2 regions of the Leptospira kmetyi serovar Malaysia str. Bejo-Iso9 genome follow, and region 1 is predicted to be linked to the other one. Evidence: riboswitches for the same ligand, from Rfam matches in the RefSeq annotation. Region 1 holds a riboswitch; the other holds the start of a gene.

Region 1 (3,922 bases):
GATCGTCCTTTTTCGTTTTGGAAATCATCTCTTCGAGATCGGTTAAGGACGCTTCGTAAAAACGAATCAAGGATTCGAAATCTTTCGCCTCCGCCAGGGAACGGATCGGTCCTGGAGATCGTAAAGCGTCTCCGATCTCCGCACGTTCGTGTTGGATCGTAGCCTCGTCCTTGATTCCGATTACGTTCATCATTCCCAGCCTTAGAGCGGCCACTTCGTGACATGCCATCTTATTCTCCTAAAATTATTGCATGATGTTGTCGACCAGTCTGCTCACGAGACGGTCGTTTAACAGATGTTCGGCGACCAGTTCTTCTGCGTCGCTTTCGTTGACTCTTTGATACCAGATTCCGTCCGGGTAAACCACGACGGTCGGCCCCTCTCCGCATCTTCCCAAACAGGAACTTCTGGAAACGCGGAAGTCCGTTTGTCTTCCGTGTTTTTTGATCGAAGATCGGATCTGATTGATAAGCGAAATGCTTCCCTTGCTCGCGCAGTCCACGTTCTCGCATACGTAAATATGTTTTTTCAGATTTCTATGAGGGAATTCGTGGGGAGCGGCCTGCGTATGAGTTTCCAAATGTCTCATACTCCAGAGAAGAGAATCGAGTCCCCCCACTTTGTTTTTGAGTCCGGGAATGGAAACTCGATATTCGCAATTATCGCAGGGAAGTTTTCCTTTTCCGGATAAGGCGGAGGAAATTCTGTCGTCCAAAATCGGAAACAAAATCGGATCGGGTCCGAAATGTCCGGCCGTGCCGATTTTAATCCAAGGGTATTTTTCGGAGTATTCCTCGGCTATATGAGAAATCTTTTGTATTAGCTTTCCATCAAATAGAAAATAGGGAAGAATCAGGATTCGTTCCGGTCTGAGTTTGACGGACATTTCCAGGCTTTCGGAAAGAAGAGGTTTTGTGATCCCGATAAAACTCGGTTTTACAAAAAGAAAAGAATTCGATTCTTCGAAAAAACGAACCGCCTTGCAGAAATCTCCGTTGGAATCCGCGTCCGAGGCGCCCCGCCCGACCACGATCACTCCGGTTTTGGATTGTATTTCGGTTGGGATTTTTTCCGCGGATCGAATGTTTAAAAGTTTTATAATATTCTCATGTATGTTCAAGGGCATCGAAACTATGAATTCGTGAAACGGGAACTCGATTTTCAAATCCGAAAGAATCAAAGGGATATCGTTTTTTACGTGGCCGGACGCGAATAAAAACAGAGGAAGTATTAGAATTTTAGAATGTGTTTTTGCGAATTGACGAAGGGACGTTTTTAGATCGGGCTCCGCGAGTTCCACGTAACCGATTCTGATTTCGTTTGTGGGACGGGTTTTTGCGTATTCCCGAACAAAGGTTTCGAATTCCATTTTGGAGGAAACTTCTCTGCTTCCGTGCCCTACGATGAGAATTCCGAAGTCCTTCATTCTTTCTAAATCCTTTGTGTTTCCGGTAGGAACGGGACGTCCCGATTTTTGGAAATCGATTTCGAAATCCAAAAACCGATCACGAACCAAAGAGCCAGATTTGAGATCGCGCTTTTGATTCTGAATTCAACGCGCAAAAGATTCGGAGCCGAAGTCGCTGTGGAATGTTCGGGAACTCCGGGCGCCCAAAATAAGAAGATGAAGAGAATTCCGAAAAGAAAAACGAAAGCGATCGCGCTCGAGATTCTCCCTTTGAAAAAACGGTTTCGAATAAAAAACCAAAGAATCAAAACCGAAGAGGACAAGAAGATCGATTGGAGCCACCAGCTTTGTCTGAGTTCGAAGTCTTCTTCGGAGCCGACCACCCCCGGAAGTTGAGGAGGAAGGCCCAAAGAAGGAATCCCATAAAACAAGATAAATCCGATTCCGGAGATCAAAAACGTCGATTTCCATCTGGATTGTAAAAAATCAGATTTGAGTACATTTGTATATTCTAATGTACTCAATCCGATCGCGCTCAAAACCCCGAATGCGAGACCCAAAAGAATACATCCGATCCAAGTCCAAACGTTTCGTTTGAAAATTTCGAAACTTTCGTTCTCTTGGGTCGAGTCCGAACCGACGCGATTCGAATCTTCGTTGGAAACGACGGAAGAAGGATGGTGATGTTTTTTTCCGTGACCGTGCGAATGAAAATGTGTTTTCGCCGAAGCCTCGATCGATCCGGACGTTTTCGAAGCAACCGAAGCGGACGTGGAAGAAACGTTCGCGTTGGTTTCGAATGATTCCGCTTTTAAGATCAACGGCGTTACGAGGAATTGAAGTAGGATTCCGTAAACGACACCGGCAATCAAACCCGCCTTACATCCGGAGACGAGTCTTTGGAAAAAATTCCCCTTCATTTTAATGACAAGGAAAACCGGTGGCGTGTCGTATATCGTGAAACGAAGCGTGAAGTTCCGGCATCGGTTCCAAACCTACGATGTAGATCACGAACAAAGAGACAAACACCAAGGAAACGGTAAGAATCGGATCCAAAGATACGGAAAGACCCTTGCTCGTTTGCGAAGACGTGGATACGGTACGCATAAGAATACTCCTCCTTTCAGAGTAAACTCCAATACAAACAGACTATAAGCGTATCAATCCCTTGAGGGATCTAACGCGTGTTATACGGTAATGTTCTATTTAAGCTACGGATCGCCTTACTTCCGAGGTCGAAACGTATCTTCAGGATTTTCATAGGGTCGTATTCTGACTTGAGATCATCCTACTCGGCATGCCTTCCCAGGTTTATCACCCAGTGACTTAATATGCCTTTCGTCCCTCTTACAGCGGCGGATACCGTGACGGATTCTAACCGTCTTCCCACCGACGTGAAACGTCGATGAATCCCATGAAAATGGACTGTAAATCCAGTCGCATTCGAAACGATTCTTTTGAAAAGAAATTTTTTTAACTCGAATATAAAAACTTTTAAATCGAATTGGAATCGAACGTACTTTAAGAAATCTTTAAGAAACGATGATTCTCCGTTTTTCGAGTTGAAACGGAGTTCCGTACGATCTATGATGAGAATCGTTCGAAGTTTTGGAATTTGTTTGCAGAGTTCTTAAAGGCGCTTCCTAAAAGACAAGTCCATACAACTGAAACCGCTTCTAAGAATCCTGCTTGACCCCGGAAAAAAGAAACTTATACATTTCGCATGTTTTTCTTAGCGCAAGCCCGCCCGATTCTGGTATGGCCGGAATTTTCTTGGATACCGGTCATCAACGGAACCATATTCGTTGCGCTTCTGTTGGTCGCAGGATATTATCTCGAAAAACGTTTTCGGAATTCGATCGAACACCGCGCCGCCTTGAGAGCGAAAATTCTCAAGAAATTGCCGCTAACGTATATGAACGGAAGGGACGTGATTCAGATTCACGCCTTTTTGGATCACGCCGCGATCAGCGTTCTTCAGAAGATCGCCGATTCTCAATCCTGGTTTCAGGAAGTGTTTCTTCCCGAACTCGCGCTTTATCTCGCGCACCAAGGCGAACTCCCCGCTTGGAGAGACGCTCTTATATTCAAAAGATTGCAACATCTCGTTCACGATCTCGGACCTCATCCTAGAAAACTTCTTCCCGCGGTGTTTCTTACGGACGGAGACGAGGCCTTTCCCGGATTTTTACATTCGGGTCCTCCCGGTCCCGACTTCGTTCAGAAAACTCTTCATACGAAGGTGTTCACAAAAAAACTCTATCATTCGTTTCCGGTTTCTACGGGAGACAAACTCCACGTTTTGTTTTCGGGAGAAGACAAAGAATGGATTCGTTTCGACGCGAAGATTCTCAGTTTAAACGGAAATGATATGGGAATTCAAGTCGAGACCGCGCCGGAAAAGGACGCCGAAAAAACGAGGGCTTGGGGCGGAATTCAAATGGGCGGAGTCGGAGGCGCGCAGGAAGAAGTTTCTCTTCCCGACGAGTTTCAAGGAAGTCTTTCCCAAATTCT
Region 2 (3,922 bases), on a different contig from region 1:
GCGTTCCTTTGGAAAACTCGGAACCCGGATCGAAAAGATCGTCCTTGGCCGCGGTGTAAAAACTTCTCGTTTCCAATCGAAAGGAATCGACGAACAAACCCTTCGTGTCCGTCGCAAACGAACCCGTATATCGATCGTATTTTCTGTGAACCTGATTGGTCTGATTGGAACCGGGCCCCGGAAGTCCGTGGATTCTATGATTGAAGTCGTTTAACAATTTCAGTTCGGTTTTTCCGATCTGATATTTCAGCGTTCCGAACAGCGCGGCTCTTTCGAAAGCCGCGTTTTTTCTTCTATCGATCGTGTCGTCTAACGTGTTTAATACGACCGTACCGTGATCGTTTTTAAAGGAAAAATTCTGATCCGATTTTTCCCCGAGCGCCAAAAAGCTGGTTCCGATTCCGTTGTAGGTTCCGGTATGCGATACGCTCGCCTTGCCGGTGTTAAACGATCCGCCGCCCAGGTTGATTCTCGTTTTGGGTTTTCCCGAATCCTTTCTCGTAACGAGGTTGACCGATCCTCCGATCGCTGAACCGGAAAATCCGATCGGGTTTCCGGATCGGTAGACTTCCACGCTTTCCAAACTGTCAAAGGGGAGATCCGCGAGATTGACTTCCCCGCCTTGGGAATTATTCAAAGGAATTCCGTCCAAATAGATTCTGGATTGGTTCGGATTCGTACCTCGAATGGAAAGAGTGGAATAAGAACCCAAACCTCCGAAGGAACGAACCCGAAGCCCGGCTTCCCTTTCCAAAACCTCCGGCAAAGACGTATAACGTGCGGAGGTTTCGTCGAGTTTGATCGCGGATTGAAAACCGCTCGGATTGGATCTGAAATTTTGGGAACCGGAATCGGAAACTTTTCCGACGACCTGAACCGTTTCCGCTTTTTGCGTCGGTTCCGTCGTTACCGAGTTCCGATTACGATCTTCCTGCGCGGATAAACCCCGGACGATCAGGAAAAACAGGAAAAAAGAATATTCTAATCTTCGAATGTATTTTTTGAGCGCCATTCTCAAACCCGACCTTAACTCCCGAAAGTCCCATCAGTTTGTATTAACTTGTCAGGTTTTCTGGCTTTCGCCGATTTCGCTCCCTTCCCGCGAAAAAACGCAGTGGGCTGATTGCGAAATCCTTTACGGCGATTACAGCTGCGGGTTCAGCTCCGGACTTAAACCGGATTCCCTTCCTCTCGAAAAAGAGGACGTACAAGTTTCCGTTCCAGGTTTTCCGAGAGGGATCAGGCGAGCAAGAGAATTCCTTTGCGAAGAAGACGAACAACGGCCACGCTCCGCTGCCTTTTGTTTAAAACGCTCTCTATGGGTCGATAGCTCAGCTACGCTGAGGAACAACGGCCACGCTCCGCCGCCTTTTGTTTGAAACGCTCTCTATGAATCGCGTTTCAAGGAAGAATGGTTCCGTCTTCGGAAATTTTAGGACCTTTGCCGGGGAAATCTTCCTTGGTCAGTTTTTTCATAAGATCGATGGTTTTCTTTTCGGGATCGTATTCGGGGATCGAAGCCGAGTCGAGTTGCAACGGGATGATTTTTCCTTTTACGAACTTACCCTGAGAATCCACTTCCGCTTCGAGAACGAGGGAGTAACCCACGATTCCTTTGGAAGACAAGGCTCTATAACCCATAAAGTTTCCGAGAGAATACGCGATCAATCTCCCCTTATACAATTCCATCGCACGCACCAAATGAGGACCGTGACCGATCACAAGATCCGCGCCCGCGTCGATGAGAGAATGACTGAACTCGACTAAGTTTCCTCTGTATTCTCCGTAAAAACGTTCCATCTGATTTTTTACGTGAAGAGCCGGACCGCCCTCCGCTCCGCCGTGAAAGGAAATAAAAACGAGCTGCGCTTTTCGTTTCGCTTCCTTGACGAGTTCCACTCCTTCCTCGATTTCGTTCACGTTGTTATGCGACTTCAAATGGGAGAATCCGATCCAAGCGATCGAAACGTTTTTGACGTTCATATAAGTGATCATTCCCTTCTTACCCGTATAACGGATGCCGACGTCGGAAAGATTTTTCTGAGTGTCGTCGAAACCCTGCTGGTGAAAATCCAAGGAATGATTATTAGCAATACTTAAAATATCGAAACCCACGTCCTTCAAAACTTTCGCGTACGAAGGAGGAGTTCTGAACGCGAAGATCATTCTTCTCGAAGTGTCCTTCGAAGTGTTCGGATAATTGGTAAGAGTACTTTCGAAATTTCCGAAAAGAAGGTCCGCTCCTTTCAGATAATTCTCCACCTTGCCGAACAAAAAGGATCTCGGATCTTGAATGTTCAAAGGTTCGGGGAAGTTCGTTCCCGGCACCATGTCTCCCACCGCTTTGATTTTAATCGTCGTGGCGGCCGGGGAATCCGCGAGAAGAGCGGAAGAAAAAAGAAGGAAAACGGATAGAATGGTAAGAATTACGTTTCGGTTCATGTCCTTTCATGAGTTTCAACGAGAAGATCCTCGTAAAGCAGAATTTCTATCAAAGGAATCTCGGCGACGCCCGATAAGAATCATAGAATGGAAAGAATCCCCTGCAACACATGCGGCTCGTCCGAGTTCGAACCGCTTTTTTCCAAATCCAATCATAAGAACGAACTCTTTCATATCGTTCGATGCAAACGTTGTGCGCTCGTGCAGGTAAGTCCGCAACCTTCTCCGGAAGAAGTGGCTTCTTATTATTCGGAAGAATATTTTTTAAAACGAAGCGACCGCGGTTACGATAATTATTTTTCGGACGGAATCAGAAACGAAATCTCGCGCGTGTTCGGACTCAACTTAAAGGATTTGGACTTCAACGTTTGGGAAGAATCCTTGTCCTCCGAAAAACGATGTCTCGACGTGGGCTGCGCGGCGGGTTACTTCGTGGATTATATGCAACAAAGGGGTTGGGATTCTTATGGAATGGACATCGCGGAAGCGCCCGTGAAGTTCGCGAAAGAAAAACTCAAACTCAAAGTGGAACGACTGGACTTTCTGGAATGGAAACCGAAACGAGAAGAGAAGTTCGATCTGATCACTCTTTGGGCTTCCATCGAACATCTTCATAAACCCAAAGAAACATTAGAAAAGATTTATACACATCTGAAACCCGGAGGAAGAATCATTCTTTCGACCTGCCGCTGGGGAATTCTCGCCAAACTCCAAGGCCCGTCCTGGAGATATCTGAACGTTCCCGAACATCTCTACTACTATTCTTTGCCGGGAATCGTAAAACTCTGCGCGTCTCTCGGTTTGAAAAAGAAAAAACACATCACATACGGAAGCGGTCTCACCGCAAAAAAGAACGCCTCCGCGCTTTATAAAATTCTAAAATACGTCGCGGACCCCGCGGTGAAACTTTTGGATCAAGGCGATATGATGGCTCTTTCCTTCGAAAAATAAAAAAACAGGCCGGACTTCGCTTCCGCTTTGAAATAAATTCTTGCCCGATTTGTAAAAAGTGGAATATAATTGCCACGTTTCCGAGCGGGAATCTTAAGATTTTCTTGCTATTTTTAAGTTCCTAAACTATAAACGTCATCTCCATTTTTGAGGTTGCCTTGAAAAGTGCGATTGAGAAAAACATCGTCCTCGGTTTGAGCGTTATTGTCGCTTTAAACATAGTCATCGCAGGCGCTTCGTTTTACGGACTGCAACAATCCGAAAAACTGAAGGAATGGGAAACTCATACTCAGGAAGTTCTCATCAGTCTCGAGGAAACCTTATCGGCGTTCGGCGAAATCCATTCCATTATCCGGGGTTTTATCCTATTTACCGATCCGAATTTTCTAAAGAATTTCTACGATACAAAGGCGGAGATCTACGATCGTTTGAATAAGGTCGACGGGCTTATACGGGACAACCCGGAACAACAGAAAAGACTGAAACTCGTACGTTCTATGATCGATGAAAAGATCGCTTATCTGGAAGA

The links. A riboswitch is a leader RNA that binds a small molecule or an ion and turns the genes downstream of it on or off. The one in region 1 is predicted to bind cobalamin.
Region 2: linked by a shared signal. The riboswitch ahead of LEP1GSC052_RS09815 (TonB-dependent receptor plug domain-containing protein) and the one ahead of LEP1GSC052_RS00465 (CbtB domain-containing protein) in region 1 are both predicted to bind cobalamin.

The regions. Positions count from the first base shown of each region.
Region 1 is NZ_AHMP02000001.1:88,880-92,801, forward strand. It holds gene LEP1GSC052_RS00450 (DUF3209 family protein) at 1-229, opposite strand, end outside; gene LEP1GSC052_RS00455 (CbiX/SirB N-terminal domain-containing protein) at 245-1,426, opposite strand; gene LEP1GSC052_RS00460 (CbtA family protein) at 1,432-2,328, opposite strand; gene LEP1GSC052_RS00465 (CbtB domain-containing protein) at 2,330-2,515, opposite strand; cobalamin riboswitch at 2,654-2,839, opposite strand; gene LEP1GSC052_RS00470 (hypothetical protein) at 3,132-3,922, shown strand, end outside.
Region 2 is NZ_AHMP02000003.1:1,584,872-1,588,793, forward strand. It holds gene LEP1GSC052_RS09815 (TonB-dependent receptor plug domain-containing protein) at 1-1,012, opposite strand, end outside; cobalamin riboswitch at 1,046-1,227, opposite strand; gene LEP1GSC052_RS09825 (CapA family protein) at 1,402-2,442, opposite strand; gene LEP1GSC052_RS09830 (class I SAM-dependent methyltransferase) at 2,530-3,393, shown strand; gene LEP1GSC052_RS09835 (sensor histidine kinase) at 3,537-3,922, shown strand, end outside.